Regions from separate parts of the Marinomonas sp. 5E14-1 genome, predicted to be linked through region 1. Evidence: predicted binding sites of a transcription regulator. Region 1 holds the regulator's gene; the other holds the start of a gene.
What was found. Region 1 encodes sigma-54, which starts transcription at its own class of promoters, with help from an activator protein. Its sites were predicted from a motif close to TGGCACNNNNNTTGCTNT; they were not measured.

Region 1 (7,568 bases):
TAGAAGCCTTGGGGGAACCAGCAAAATTCAGCCAACAAATCAATTTGACTGGCAACACTGTTACCAGCAAAGGAAATAAAATCCATTACTCTATCACTCAATCCAAACTAGAAATTATAGGTAATGGACAGTTAAGCAAGCTAAACAACTCTATATCCGCCGACTACATCCTTTACACTATTGATGATGGAGCCTTTAGTGCAGAAAAAAAAGGCACAGGCAGAGTATCGATGACGCTTCAATCTCCATTAGCTGAGGAAACAAATTAAATGGCCCTTCTAGAAGCTAAAAACCTAGCAAAGAGCTACAAAAAACGACAAGTAGTAAAGGATGTTTCCATCTCAGTTGAGTCTGGGCAAGCTGTTGGTTTGCTTGGTCCTAACGGTGCAGGCAAAACCACATGCTTTTACATGATAGTTGGGATGGTTACTAATGATGCAGGCGGCATATTCATCGACAGTAAAGATATCACCAGTAACGCGATGCATACCAGAGCACAAAAAGGTATCGGCTACTTACCACAAGAAGCCTCTATTTTTAGAAAAATGTCTGTTGAAGACAATATTCTAGCGATTTTAGAAACACGTAAAGAACTCACAAAAGCTCAGAAGAAATCCAGACTTGAAGACTTATTAGAAGAGTTTCATATTACTCATATCAGAAAAAATTTAGGCATGGCCCTATCTGGTGGTGAGAGGCGCCGTGTAGAAATTGCGCGGGCACTAGCAATGAACCCAAAATTCGTTCTCTTAGACGAGCCTTTTGCTGGCGTTGACCCCATTTCTGTCGGTGATATCAAACTTATCATCAAACACCTACAAGAAAGCGGCATTGGTGTTCTGATTACAGACCACAATGTCAGAGAAACCTTAGACATCTGTGATAAAGCTTATATTGTGGGCAATGGATATATCATTGCTTCTGGTGATGCTAGTACAGTTATTAACAATGAACAGGTGAAAAAAGTCTATTTAGGTGATGACTTCCGCCTGTAACCCCTTATCATTACTGCAGAAAGGGAGTAGTATGCATAACTCGTTCCAATTCACTCAAATAAAAAGAGTTGCTCCATGAAGCAGTCTTTACAGTTAAAACTCGGTCAACAGCTGACCATGACACCCCAGCTGCAGCAAGCGATACGTTTGCTGCAGCTTTCTACGCTGGATCTTAAACAAGAAATTCATGAATTTCTTGAATCCAACCCTCTTCTTGAACTTGACGACGACGAACAAGGACAAGTAGAAGCACCAGCTAGCATCGAATCCAAAAGCACAGCAGAAACACCTGATATCAATACAAGTGAAGAAGCTCGTGTTGAATCAGAATGGACAGAAAGCATTCCTGAAGAGCTCTCAATAGATAGTAACTGGGATGACACCTACCAAAGTTCTGCAGCGATCAGCGACAACAATAACTATGAAGGTGACAGCGACTTCGAAAGCCGTAATGCGCCTGCAGAAAGCATACAAGATCATTTAATCTGGCAATTAAATTTAACTCACATGTCTGATCGAGACATTGAGATTGCATACGCAATTATTGAATGCGTACAACCAGATGGTTACCTAAGTATTACACCAAACGATATCTGCGAGTCCCTTTCGACCGAACTAGAAGAACTTGAAATAGAAGAAGTTATGGCAGTCCAACATAGACTGCAGCGTTTTGACCCTATTGGTGTTTGCTCTACCGATCTACGAGATTGCCTATTAGTTCAGCTAGAAGCATTTCAAAACCACCCTTTATACAAAAGCACGCATAACCTGATTGACAATTATTTGCCGCTTCTTGGCAGTCGTGACTTTGCGCAATTAAGCAGAAAAACAAAGCTAAAAGACGAAGCTCTTAAAGAAGTAGTTTGCTTAATACAACAACTTAATCCTCGTCCCGGCTCTGTTATTGATGCAGATGATACGGACTATGTCATTCCTGATGTCTCTGTCAAAAAACGCAATGGCAGCTGGCAAGTAGAGCTAAACAATGACGCTTTACCGCCTGTCAAAATAAACGAAACCTATTCTGCTATGGCTAGCACAGCGTCAACGCCCGAAGACGCGAGCTATATCAAGACGTCATTACAAGAAGCCAAGTGGTTCATGAAAAGTTTACAAAGCCGAAATGAAACCCTATTAAAAGTTGCCAGCTGTATTGTAAGCCGTCAAATTGACTTCTTTGAATTAGGTGAAGAAGCCATGAAGCCCATGGTACTTCACGATGTAGCCGAAGAAGTCGGCATGCACGAATCAACAATATCTAGGGTGACGACTCAAAAATACATACACACACCAAAAGGTATTTTTGAACTTAAATATTTCTTCTCCAGCCATGTCAACACAGCATCTGGCGGAGAATGCTCTTCTACAGCAATACGAGCCATGATTAAAAAGCTAGTAACAGATGAGCCAGCTAAAAAACCTTTAAGCGACAATAAATTAGCGACTATTTTGGCTGACCAAGGCATACAAGTTGCCCGCCGTACTGTTGCAAAATACCGCGAGGCGATGAACATACCGCCATCCAATGAACGCAAGCGATTGATCTAAACGGACACTACTTTATCATGCCATTAAAATCATTATTGAAAGCGGAACTTGTCTTTGCAAAACAAGAGATTGTCAGCAAAAAACGCGTTCTTGAGAACTTAGCGGAAGTCGCATCTAACAAACTACATTGCGATAACGAAGCGGTTTATGACGCTTTATTAGGCCGAGAAAAACTTGGCAGTACTGGAATAGGAAATGGTATAGCCATTCCTCACTGTCGTTTGGAATCCGCCAATCATACGGCAATCGTTGTGATGTCATTACAAAAACCGATTGACTTTGATGCGATTGATAAAAGAGCTGTAGATTTGATCTTCGCCCTCATCGTTCCACCTCACGAGTGTGACTCTCATTTATCGACATTGGCGCAGATTGCAGAATTAGCACAATCGCCACAATCTTTAGATAAATTAAGAACCGCTCAAACAAACGAAGAGCTATTTAATATATTTGATTCGTTAATATAGGAAGCACGCATGCAAGAAAAGTCTATTACTATCATCAACAAACTTGGCTTGCATGCTAGAGCTGCAGGAAAACTTGTTGAAACAACTTCTCGCTTCTCCTGTGATATTACCATCGAAAAAGAAGGTCGTAACGTCGACGGAAAAAGCATTATGGCAATGATGATGCTCGCTGCAGGAAAGGGCACCGAAATTCATATCAAAACCAATGGAGATGACGAAAAAAACGCCCTAAAAGCCATAATAGAATTGATCAACAATCGCTTTGGTGAAGATGAGTAACACTTTATATGTCAGAGAAAGCAACTCTAACTAACCACCTGCAGACAGTCACCGAGTCTCTTGAGTCCGGTGCCACCATGCAAATCCGTTATTTACTTAACGGTGCACTACCTGCACAGGACGTTGCTCGATTATTGGAATCCTCCCCACCTAAAGAACGAAAGCTTTTATGGGAGCTGATTGACTCAGAAAACCAAGGCGAAGTGCTACAATATCTAAGTGAAGATATTGGCGCTCAATTCATGAAAAACATGAATACTGAGCGATTGATAGAGTTATCGGAAAGTTTTGAAAGTGATGACTTAGCCGATTTATTACAGCATTTACCAGAAACTATTGTAAAAGAAGTTCTTGCGTCCATGACAACGCAAGACAGGGTGCGTGTTGAAGCCCTATTAAGCTACTCGGAAGATTCTGCCGGTGGCTTAATGAACACAGACACAATAACAATACGTCCAAACATAACGATTGATATTGTATTTCGCTACCTTAGAAGGCACGACATTCTCCCTGATATGACAGACAACCTGCTGGTTGTTAGTCGATCTGATCGCTTATTAGGCACTCTCCCTCTCACAAAGTTATTAGTGTCAGACACCAGCGATATCGTTCGAGATATCATGGAAACAGAATACACCGTCATTGAGGCTGAAACACCTGCCAGCGAAGTCGCACAGTTATTCGAAAAAATGGACCTTGTTTCTGCCCCTGTTATTGATGGAAAAAGCAAAAAGCTTCTAGGTCGAATCACGATCGATGACGTGGTGGATGTCATTCGAGACGAAGCAGAGCATTCAATGCTAAGCATGGCTGGTCTCGATGACGACGAAGATACTTTCGCCCCCATTATGAGAACAACAAGGCGCCGCGCCGTATGGCTAGGAGTCAACTTGGTGACGGCGTTTATTGCATCTTATGTCATTGGGTTATTTCAGGACACGCTAGACCAAGTTGTTGCTCTCGCCATTCTCATGCCTATTGTCGCTAGTATGGGCGGTATCGCAGGCTCTCAAGTTCTCACATTAGTAATACGCGGTATCGCGCTCGACCAAATAGGCACTACCAATACTCGCTGGCTGTTAAACAGAGAACTCATTGTTGGCCTCATTAATGGGCTTCTGTGGGCAACCATTATTGCCGTTCTCACCGCACTTTGGTTTGACAATATGAAGATTGCCTATATCATTGCTGGCGCGATCATCATTAATCTTTTATTTGCCGCAATGACAGGCACACTTTTACCGATTTTATTGAAGAAAGTCGGTATAGACCCAGCTCTTGCTGGAAGCGTAATCCTCACAACAGTAACAGATGTTGTTGGATTTCTTTCCTTCCTTGGCCTTGCTACCATCTTTTTAATATAGGTTCCCATGACAGACTTTGATCAATTTGAAAATGAAGACGAAATCCCTAAAAGCAAAACCCAGATCAAGCGAGAAATGGAAGCTTTGCAAGATCTTGGCAAAAAGCTACTTAAGTTAAGTAAAAACCAACTTAAAAAAGTTGAAATGTCTGATACATTACGCGATGCCATTGCAGAAGCCGAAAGAATCAAACACCATGAAGCATCACGAAGACACTTGCAGTACATAGGCAAAATCATGCGTACGGAAGATCATGAAACGATTGCTCAGCGGGTGGCTTTATTTGACTCCACATCAGCCGCATACAATAAGCTTTTCCATCAACTAGAAGCCAAAAGAGACGCTTTAATCGGTGAAAATAGCAAAGAGGTTTTGTCTCAATACTTAGACGAAAACCCAAATATGGAAGATATACAGCTACTTAGACAGCTTATTCGCCTATCTCAGAAAGAAGTGTCACAAGGAAGCAACACAACCAATCGTAAAAAACTGTTTCGCTTTTTACGTGAAGCAGAAGAAAAACGCTTAGGCCTTAAGTAATACCTCAAAAATAAGTGATAAAAAAGCTCTAGCTACACAAATAGCTAGAGCTTTTTATGTGAGATAAAAAGCATTCCTAAAAGGAAAAGTAGGTTATTTTTTCTCCAAAGGTCGATACTTAATGGGCGTAATAACCGGATCATTAAACGAACCTTCTACTTTGTATTGAATACTGGTCACCTTAGACAATTGATCACCAATCAATTTATCTGTAATAAAGAGCAAACCGGCAATTTGAGGCGTAGAAAGCAACAACCCAGCGAGAGGTAAAGTACCCATTAACGGGAAAGTTGCCGTCAATTTTTCATCCAATGTTTCATTTACAATGTCCGCTTTCCCTTCCACAGTCAACTCTGCAGAAGGCGCGACAATTTTGATTGGTTTCGTTGTCATCAAAATCCCTTTATTTAAAGACAACACTCCATTGAAATCATCGTAAGTTAACCCTGGCTCGTAAATATCAGAGAAGTCCAACACCAACCTTCTACTCAAAGCACCAATATTGAAAATACCAAGCGCCTTCAAAAAAGAAGGCAGCTCATCAACCTTATGAAAATTGCCGTCTTCTGCAGAAAAACCAATACCGCCCGACACAGAGCTTCGATCAAAGTAAAACGGATGCCCTTTCCAATTTAAGTCAACATCCAGTTGATAAGCCTTGGATGAGATATAGCTCTCATTAGAAAACTTCCCAGCTAATTCGCCAACATCCTTACCTTTAGAACCTATCGCCAACTCAACGGTAGAATCTTCTCCAGCGTCTACCCAAACAAAGCGCCCAAAAAAAGAGCCACCTTTTAATTTAGTCGTTATAGGCTCAATACTCACTTTATTCGCATTTCTTTTGACCGTCAGCCGCCAATCACCATATGGCTTTTCGTTTAAATACAGCTCATCAACCGATAATGCTATATTCGGCACTTGAGATGCCGAAATAGGCGCTTCCACATTGTCACTTTCTTGCGATGCCGAATCATCATTTGAAGGTGCCGTATTCCAACTCAAAAATCCAAAATGCAAATTTGGCGTTTGGCTTTCATTTGTATACGAGAAGTTCAGCTCATCAGAATTCACCAATAAAGCATCGCCCTTTGAAGCGTCATAAGAGACTTTAAAGTTGCGCCAAGTGTTATACGGATTCACCTCAACATCATCAATGATAAGATTTATTTTATTAATCCAAGTTGGCAGCTGAGGAACTTCGACTTCTATTTGTTTCACATCATCAGATGAAAATTTATTGAAGACAGAGAACCACTCTTGGACATCAAAGTAGTCGAAGTTACCATTCAACACCAATCCTTTGGGGATAGTGTCACTTAAGGATAGCCCTTCTTCACCGTTCATAATGACTTCTCCGCCCACGAATTCTCCCTCATGCATAAGGAAACGTGAGTTAGACAAAGCACTGTAATTTAGGTCAACAACCAAGTCGTCCTCATGCTGCCTAAGCTTTATTCTAAGAGGTTTAGCCTCTCCACTTTCTTTGCCTACAGGCTTGGGAAGATCAACATTCACTCCAAGCAAATCACTACTTATGACTAAATCAAGCTGTCCGCTTTGTGACTGATTGACGGATAAAGTGCCCTTGTAATCCGTATTTCCCGACACTGCATTTATCAATGCGTCTGGGAACTCACGCCACTCAAGTACATTCCGCAGATTGGCCACCCCCAACAACTCTCCAGAAATTACTAATTCATCTTCAGATGGGTTGTTAGAAGTCAGGGTAAGACGTGATTCTCCTCCTAAGCCTTGAATTTGAAATTCTGAATTTTGAATACCTTCTGCAGTGGTATAATTTAATTGCCCTTTTTTAATAACTGTAGAAAGCTTTAAGTCTTTCAATGTTACAGGGTTATTCTCAAAATTAAGGCTTACCTGAACTTTTGGATCTTGGCCATGTGAAAAAGGCACACTCACATCAAAACTACCGCTCACATCTCCAGCAAGATCCCAACTCTCAAAAGGCTTGACGATTGTTTCATTTAGAGGCGTTTCTTTTAACATGGAAATAATAGTAGCAGAGTCATCTTTGACGTGAGCTTTAATATTCAGCCAATCAGCAGCATTATCTACAACAAGCACACTTAACTCTACATCCGAAGCGCTAAGTCCTGACAAAAGGGCTGAGTCAATATTGACAGAAACACCTTTTTTATCGAATTCAAAAGCTCCATTAACCTGTTCTGCCACAGGCCAGTTTTCATCAAATCGTATTGAAAGATCACGAGCAGCAAGCTGCACTCTCACATGTGGATCAGCGCCATCCAAAAGTTCAGTATGCAAAACAACATCCGCACTGCTCACCATACCCGCATCAGAAAAAGAAGAATCTATCCATAATCTAAGATCTTCGTTGAGTACTTTTGGCG
Region 2 (7,568 bases), on a different contig from region 1:
TGGATAACCATAAGATGAAACTCCATTTATGCAAACTGATTCACACCTAATAAGGCACTTAAGTAAGCATTTCATTATTATTCGAAGAAACCAGAAAACCCATTCAACGACTTTTGCTCACAGCTTTTCTCACAACTCATATTGAAGAAAAACAAAGCTGTCATGTCGATTTAAAAAACGGGCGAAGAATTGTAACGAAATGAAACTATTTGAAACAGTTTTTATTCATCCTTTAAGTAATGTTAAAACTCAAAAAGCACCTCTAATGCAAAATACAACATATCAAAAATCAAAGCTCTCACAATAAAAGCAACTAAGAAGACACAGCGCTCGCGAGCGTTTTCTCCATTTTTCGATAACTCAAAGACTCCATAAGGTGTGCTCTTGTTACTGGAGAATCGTTTAAATCCGCCAAGGTTAAGGCCACTTTTAACACCCGATGATAAGCTCTTGCTGAAAGTTTCAGGGTTTCTAAGGCTTGTTGCATAAAATGCTTATCTTCTTCACTCAATGCACAGATCTGTTCCAATTGACGACCACTTAGCAAAGCGTTCTGAACTCCTTGCCGTACTCTTTGCCTGGTAACAGCTTTCTCAACACGTTCACGGACACTGGCGCTACACTCACCTTCTTCTTGAGCATTCACCAAAACATTCGAGGGTAAAGGCGGAACTTCTACATGTAAATCAATACGATCCAAAAAGGGTGCGGACAACTTCTTAAGATATTTTTGGCTCGCATTCGACTGATAATAGTCTTGGCCGCCCGTATAAGCTTCATTGCTCGCATTCATTGCGGCGACTAATTGGAACCGAGCTGGAAAAGTGACCTGACCACGGGCTCGCGAAATATGCACTTCACCATTCTCAAGAGGTTCTCTTAAAACTTCTAATACCTTACGATCAAATTCTGGTAATTCGTCTAGAAATAAAACGCCATTGTGGGACAAAGACGCTTCTCCCGGTTTAGGTATCGAACCGCCACCGACCAAAGCCGCAGCCGAACAAGAATGGTGCGGTGATCGAAATGGACGCTCAGACCAATACCAATCCAGCCCCATCTTTCGCCCTGCAACCGACTGAACCGATGCAACAGATAGCGCTTCTTGCTCTGTCATTGCAGGCATAATGCTCGGTAAGCGCGACGCCAGCATGGTTTTACCTGTGCCAGCAGGACCAATAAACAGTAGATTATGACCACCTGCCGCTGCGACTTCTAAAGCCCGTCGCGCTTGGTATTGTCCTTTTACGTCGCGCATATCTTTATGGTTTAGAGGCAAAGGCGCCACAGGTTTGGATTCACAATGGGGCAACGGATTCATTTTTAATAAATGTGCGGTCACTTGTGTGAGGTGTTTTGCATAAACCGCATTCCCCTCTACCAAAGCTGCTTCGTCTTGATTGTCTTCTGGCAGAATCAATTGACGGTTGGCCTCCTGACACGCAATCGCTGAAGGCAGCAAGCCCGGAACACCTCGGATATCACCAGACAAAGCTAATTCACCAATAAACTCGGTATCACCTAAACTCACTTCCCCTAATTGGCCTGAGGCCGCTAACACACTAATTGCAATGGCCAAATCATAACGCCCACCTTCTTTGGGCAAATCAGCAGGCGCGAGATTAATAGTGACTCTTCGGGTAGGAAATTCGAAATGACTGTTGATGATGGCGCTGCGAACACGATCTTTTGCTTCTCGAACTGCCGCTTCAGGCAATCCCACAATATTGAGGGAAGGCAAACCATTTGAAATATGCGTTTCAACCGTTACCAAAGGGGAAGCCACACCAACTCGTGCACGGCTGTAAATCGTCGCTAAACTCATGATCACTCCTTGATCTTAGTCAGTTTTAAATAGCACAAGCAATCCGGCTTGTCTTTTTTAACGTATTTATAGAAGTGAGAACGTAACTCTCTCTTCTATATTAATGTAATGAGATCACTTTATGCCAAAAACTCAGATTAATCCTAATAAACTATTACTCTCAAAATGGACTTCTATCTCGCCTATCCATAAAGAGAAGCACTTTATTGTGACCGAGTTGATACGAGATGAAGAAGGTATCGTTATCGAATGTACTCTTGAAGCTGTCATCAACAGAAACTCATATACACTATCTTGGCAATCACTGACTTCTGCTACAGATTGGAAGCAAGGTTGGAAATAAACAATGGTACTACCATTGTTTATTTTCTGTTTTTAATTTTTTGTTCCAGCTTCCAGTTCAGTCAAGCGCGTTTCTAAAGCTGCAAGCTTTGTTCGATATTTCGCTAACATAGCTTCTTGCACCTCGAATTCTTCGCGCGTCACTAGATCCATTTTAGTCAGTGTATTGCGAGCAACTTCATGCAACTGTGACTGAATTTCTTCTTTCGGCAATTTTCCTAACGTCTCTGCTGCTTGCTCTAAGCCTGTACCAAGTTGCTTAATAAATTGATCTATCATGTCATATTACTCATTGTATTTTTGAACACCTCATAAAGGTATCGAGTCAGTGCTTTAAAACATAGTATAGAGGTCGTTAAAAGGTACAAACAAGCACTCTATGTTTCCTAAGCTACTTTTTCACGCTCTAGGTTAAACGCTCATCAATCTAGCATAAGAATGAATCGCCTCTTTTTTGTGCGATTTTCAACCAACCGTCGACCTTTTACTATCAACCTAATACAGGCATTCCTTATCTTCTCGTATCTAAAGGATTTTTCTCAATCAGAACAAAGGAGATAAAACCAAGAAAGTTTATTTGACACAAACACTTCCGCACCAAGTTAACGCACCAAAAAATAAAAACTTGAAAATGAATGCACCATTTGTAAACACAATCTCGTCTTTTTAATTTCCAAAAGCAGACAAAATCCTTACAAACCCTTTAGCACTAAGGTACTTCAGTATATGGCACGCATATTGAATAAAAACCTTACCTGCGTTACGACAATAATACTGACTTAATTAAAGGAGACAGTGGGTATGAAGCTTATAACAGCCATCATCAAGCCATTTAAACTGGATGATGTTCGAGAAGCTCTTTCTGAAATTGGTGTTCAAGGTATCACGGTTACAGAAGTAAAAGGTTTCGGACGTCAAAAGGGCCACACAGAACTATACCGTGGCGCTGAATACGTAGTTGATTTTCTACCTAAAGTAAAAATCGAACTTGCTATTGCTGACGACATGACAGACCAAGTTGTAGAAGCAATTAGTGGCGCTGCAAATACAGGTAAAATTGGCGACGGTAAAATCTTTATCGTTAACCTTGAGCAAGCGGTTCGTATTCGTACCGGTGAGACTGGTGTAGAAGCAGTTTAATTATCGCTTCAATCTTACAAGCCTTTAGGGGGGCGAAACATGCAAGATCAAATTTTTCATTTACAATATGCCATGGACACTTTTTACTTTTTGGTGTGTGGCGCACTAGTTATGTGGATGGCAGCCGGATTTGCCATGTTAGAAGCGGGTTTAGTACGCGCTAAAAACACCACTGAAATCTTAACCAAGAACGTGGCCTTGTTTGCCATTTCTTGCATCATGTACCTAGTTTGCGGTTACTCGATCATGTACGGTGGCGAGTGGTTCCTAACTGGTATTCAAGACGTTGATGTAGACTCAACTCTAGCTGACTTCGCTGCTCGTGATGGCGGTTTTGAAGGCGGTTCTATCTACTCCGGCGCTTCTGACTTCTTCTTCCAAGTAGTATTCGTTGCGACAGCAATGTCTATCGTATCTGGTGCAGTTGCTGAACGTATGAAACTATGGGCTTTCCTAGCATTCGCTGTTGTTATGACTGGTTTCATCTACCCAATGGAAGGTAACTGGACTTGGGGCGGCGGTTCTGTATTCGGTATGTTTAGCCTTGGTGACATTGGTTTCTCTGACTTTGCCGGTTCTGGTATCGTTCACATGGCAGGTGCTGCTGCAGCATTGGCTGGCGTGATCATCCTAGGCGCTCGTAAAGGTAAATACGGCCCTAACGGTGAAGTACGTGCTATCCCTGGCGCCAACCTACCTCTTGCAACTTTAGGTACTCTTATCCTTTGGTTGGGTTGGTTCGGTTTCAACGGCGGTTCTGTATTGAAACTTGGTGATATCGCAAGTGCTAACTCTGTTGCTATGGTGTTCCTGAACACTAACGCTGCAGCAGCTGGTGGTGCAATTGGCGCACTAATTCTTGCTCGCATCACATTCGGTAAGGCAGATTTGACTATGCTTCTAAACGGCGCACTAGCTGGTTTGGTTGCTATCACTGCAGAACCTTCAACACCTTCTGCTCTAGGCGCAACTTTGATTGGTCTAGTTGGTGGTGTGATTGTTGTAGTTTCTATTATTACTCTAGACAAGCTGAAGCTTGACGATCCAGTGGGCGCGATCTCTGTTCACGGTGTTGTTGGTCTTTGGGGTCTATTAGCTGTTCCTCTAACAAACGACGGAGCTACTTTTGGCGGTCAAATCGCTGGTGCAGTAACTATCTTCGTTTGGGTATTCGGAGCGAGCCTAGTAACTTGGTTGATCATCAAAGCAATCATGGGTGTTCGTGTTAGCGAAGAAGAAGAATACGAAGGCGTTGACTTTTCTGAATGTGGTATGGAAGCATACCCAGAATTCAAAAAGTAATTCTTCCAGATAGCATTTAGTTCTTTCTTAATAAAACCCTCGCCTCGGCGGGGGTTTTCTTTTTCTAACGACAATTTTTTTGGTGCTTTAAAACAAATATAACGCCCTCATGACATGAAGAAGCGTTATTATCTTGTTATACAAATACAGCCTGATGCATCTACAAAAACACGCATCAGCCAATACAAGCGAGGCCATCATGCTAGAAGACTTACATTTAAAAATTCGTAATCTAACCAACAACGATTATGAGCAAGTAAAAATACTCATGGATAAGGTTTACCATGATATTGGTGGGTCTTGGCCGAAGCACACAATCCACCAATTAATAAAAGACTTTCCTGAGGGACAAATTTGTCTAGAAGATCACGGCAAAATTGTCGGTATCGCATTATCTGTACAAGCCAATTATCAACGCTTTAGCAACCCTCATACTTATGATGATTTAGTCGATCAAAAAGAAAACATTTTAAACGACCCTCAAGGCGATGCCATGTATGGCTTAGACGCTCTTATTGCACCGGAATATCGAGGCTATCGTTTAGGCAGACGTTTATACGAAGCCCGCAAGGAGCTTTGTCGTCAGCATAACTTCCGAGCCATTTTGGCAGGCGGTCGAATTCCAAGCTATCACCAACACGCACACGATCACACGCCAGCGGAATATTTAGAATCTGTTCGCGAGAAGAAAATCTACGACCCTATTTTGTCTTTCCAATTATCGAATGATTTTCAGGTCACGCGGTTACTCAAACGCTATTTACCAGAAGACGAAAAGTCTCAAGGTTATGCGACTCTTCTGGAATGGAAAAACATCTTTTACGAACCAGAAACAAGCGTCATTCAATCTCGTAAGACTCAAGTTCGAGTCGGTGCCGTTCAATGGCAAATGCGCGAAGTCGAAAGCGCCGATGAACTCTTGAAGCAGGTGGAATACTTCATCGATGCGGTGTCAAATTACAAAAGCGATTTCGCCGTTTTCCCTGAATTTTTCAATGCACCTTTGATTGGTTTAAGTCCAGACCAAAGTAACCAAACCGAAGCCATTCGTTTCTTAGCCAGCTTCACTGAGCGCTTTAAAAATGAAATTTCTCAGTTGGCCGTAAGCTATAACATCAACGTCATCACAGGCTCTATGCCAATCATCGAAGACGAAGTGGTTTATAATATCAGTTATTTATGTCGTCGTGACGGCACAGTAGAAGAACAGAAAAAAGTTCATATCACACCACATGAGCGCCGTGACTGGGTGATTCAAGGTGGTAATGACTTAAAAGTTTTTGACACTGACGCGGGTCGTGTCGGCATTCTGATTTGCTACGATGTGGAATTCCCAGAACTTGGTCGACTGCTTGCAGAGCAAGATATGGACATTCTTTTCGTACCTTTTTGGACCGACACAAAAAATGGCTATCTACGAGTGCGAAACTGCGCCCAAGCACGCGCCATTGAAAACGAATGTTATGTGGTTATTTGTGGTAGTTGTGGCAACTTGCCTCAGGTCGAGAACTTGGACATTCAGTACTCTCAAAGCTCTGTATTCTCACCTTCTGATTTCTCGTATCCACACGATGCAGTCATGGCAGAAACTACGCCTAATACTGAGATGATCATGTTCTCTGACTTAGACTTGGATAAGCTGAAATTCACTCGCAGTGAAGGCTCAGTCAACAACCTGAAAGATCGACGTCTTGACTTGTATTCGGTTAACTGGAAAAAATAATCAATAACACAAACCGATAAGAAGAAGCACCCCGCCTCTTCTTTATTGAATGAAGAGTATTTTCATGGCTAAAGCAAAAACAGCCTTTGTATGTAATGAATGTGGTGCTGACTACGCAAAATGGCAAGGTCAGTGCCAAGCCTGCAAAGCCTGGAATTCCCTATCTGAAATTCGCCTAACGTCGACTAAAACCTCAGCGCGCGTGTCGGCGGCACAAGACCCTCGCTATCAAGGTTATGCTGGCGCAACCACAGGCATTCAAAGTCTATCGGATGTGGACTTATCCGATGTGCCACGTTTTAGTTCAGGTGCCAGTGAATTTGATCGGGTGCTCGGTGGCGGTCTCGTTCCTGGTGGTGTTGTTTTGATTGGCGGCAGTCCCGGAGCAGGCAAAAGTACGTTATTACTGCAAACCATGTGTTGGTTAGCTCAACAACAAAGCGCCTTATACGTCACTGGAGAGGAATCTCTACAACAGGTTGCTATGCGTGCCCACCGCCTTGGTTTGCCGACACAAAATTTGAAAATGCTTTCCGAAACCAATGTAGAAAGCATTTTAAACACAGCCCAACAGTTGAAACCAAAAGTCATGGTAATCGACTCCATTCAGGTTATGCATTTAGATGGCATTGAATCAGCGCCTGGTAGCGTTTCACAAGTTAGAGAAAGTGCCGCTGTGTTAACTCGCTTCGCCAAGCAAACTCAAACAGCTGTCTTGCTTGTTGGCCATGTAACCAAAGATGGGACACTGGCTGGGCCAAAAGTACTTGAGCACATGGTGGACTGCTCTGTTCTCTTGGAAGGCTCTGAAGACTCTCGTTTCCGAACACTTCGTGGTATGAAAAACCGTTTTGGCGCAATCAATGAGCTGGGTGTTTTTGCCATGCTGGAAAGCGGACTAAAAGAAGTCAAAAACCCAAGCTCTATTTTCTTAAATCGAAGCAATAAACCTGCTGCTGGCAGCTTAGTCATGGTGGTTTGGGAAGGAACTCGCCCTCTACTCGTAGAGTTACAAGCCTTGGTGGATGACTCTGCATTTGGTAATCCTCGACGAGTAACCGTAGGTTTTGACCACAACAGACTTGCAATGTTGCTCGCTGTACTTCACAAGCATGGCGGCCTGCACACAGCAGACCAAGATGTGTATTTGAACGTGGTTGGTGGTGTAAAAGTGCTGGAAACCAGTGCGGACCTCGCCGCTATTTCAGCGGTAGTTTCCAGCTTCAGGGATAGAGT

Region 2: a site for sigma-54 is predicted at 2,895-2,912, ahead of glnK (P-II family nitrogen regulator). Genes of this name have one in related genera too.

What each region holds. Positions count from the first base shown of each region.
Region 1 covers NZ_JBDXMW010000004.1:36,568-44,135, reverse strand. Annotated here, with positions in the region: gene lptA (lipopolysaccharide transport periplasmic protein LptA) at 1-269, shown strand, start outside; gene lptB (LPS export ABC transporter ATP-binding protein) at 270-995, shown strand; gene ABFY09_RS04500 (RNA polymerase factor sigma-54) at 1,071-2,543, shown strand; gene ptsN (PTS IIA-like nitrogen regulatory protein PtsN) at 2,561-3,010, shown strand; gene ABFY09_RS04490 (HPr family phosphocarrier protein) at 3,020-3,289, shown strand; gene mgtE (magnesium transporter) at 3,298-4,653, shown strand; gene yjgA (ribosome biogenesis factor YjgA) at 4,660-5,193, shown strand; gene ABFY09_RS04475 (YhdP family protein) at 5,287-7,568, opposite strand, start outside.
Region 2 covers NZ_JBDXMW010000002.1:239,271-246,838, forward strand. Annotated here, with positions in the region: gene ABFY09_RS02720 (bile acid:sodium symporter family protein) at 1-11, opposite strand, end outside; gene ABFY09_RS02725 (YifB family Mg chelatase-like AAA ATPase) at 314-1,825, opposite strand; gene ABFY09_RS02730 (TIGR02450 family Trp-rich protein) at 1,947-2,168, shown strand; gene ABFY09_RS02735 (accessory factor UbiK family protein) at 2,201-2,446, opposite strand; gene glnK (P-II family nitrogen regulator) at 2,969-3,307, shown strand; gene ABFY09_RS02745 (ammonium transporter) at 3,347-4,609, shown strand; gene ABFY09_RS02750 (GNAT family N-acetyltransferase) at 4,806-6,332, shown strand; gene radA (DNA repair protein RadA) at 6,397-7,568, shown strand, end outside.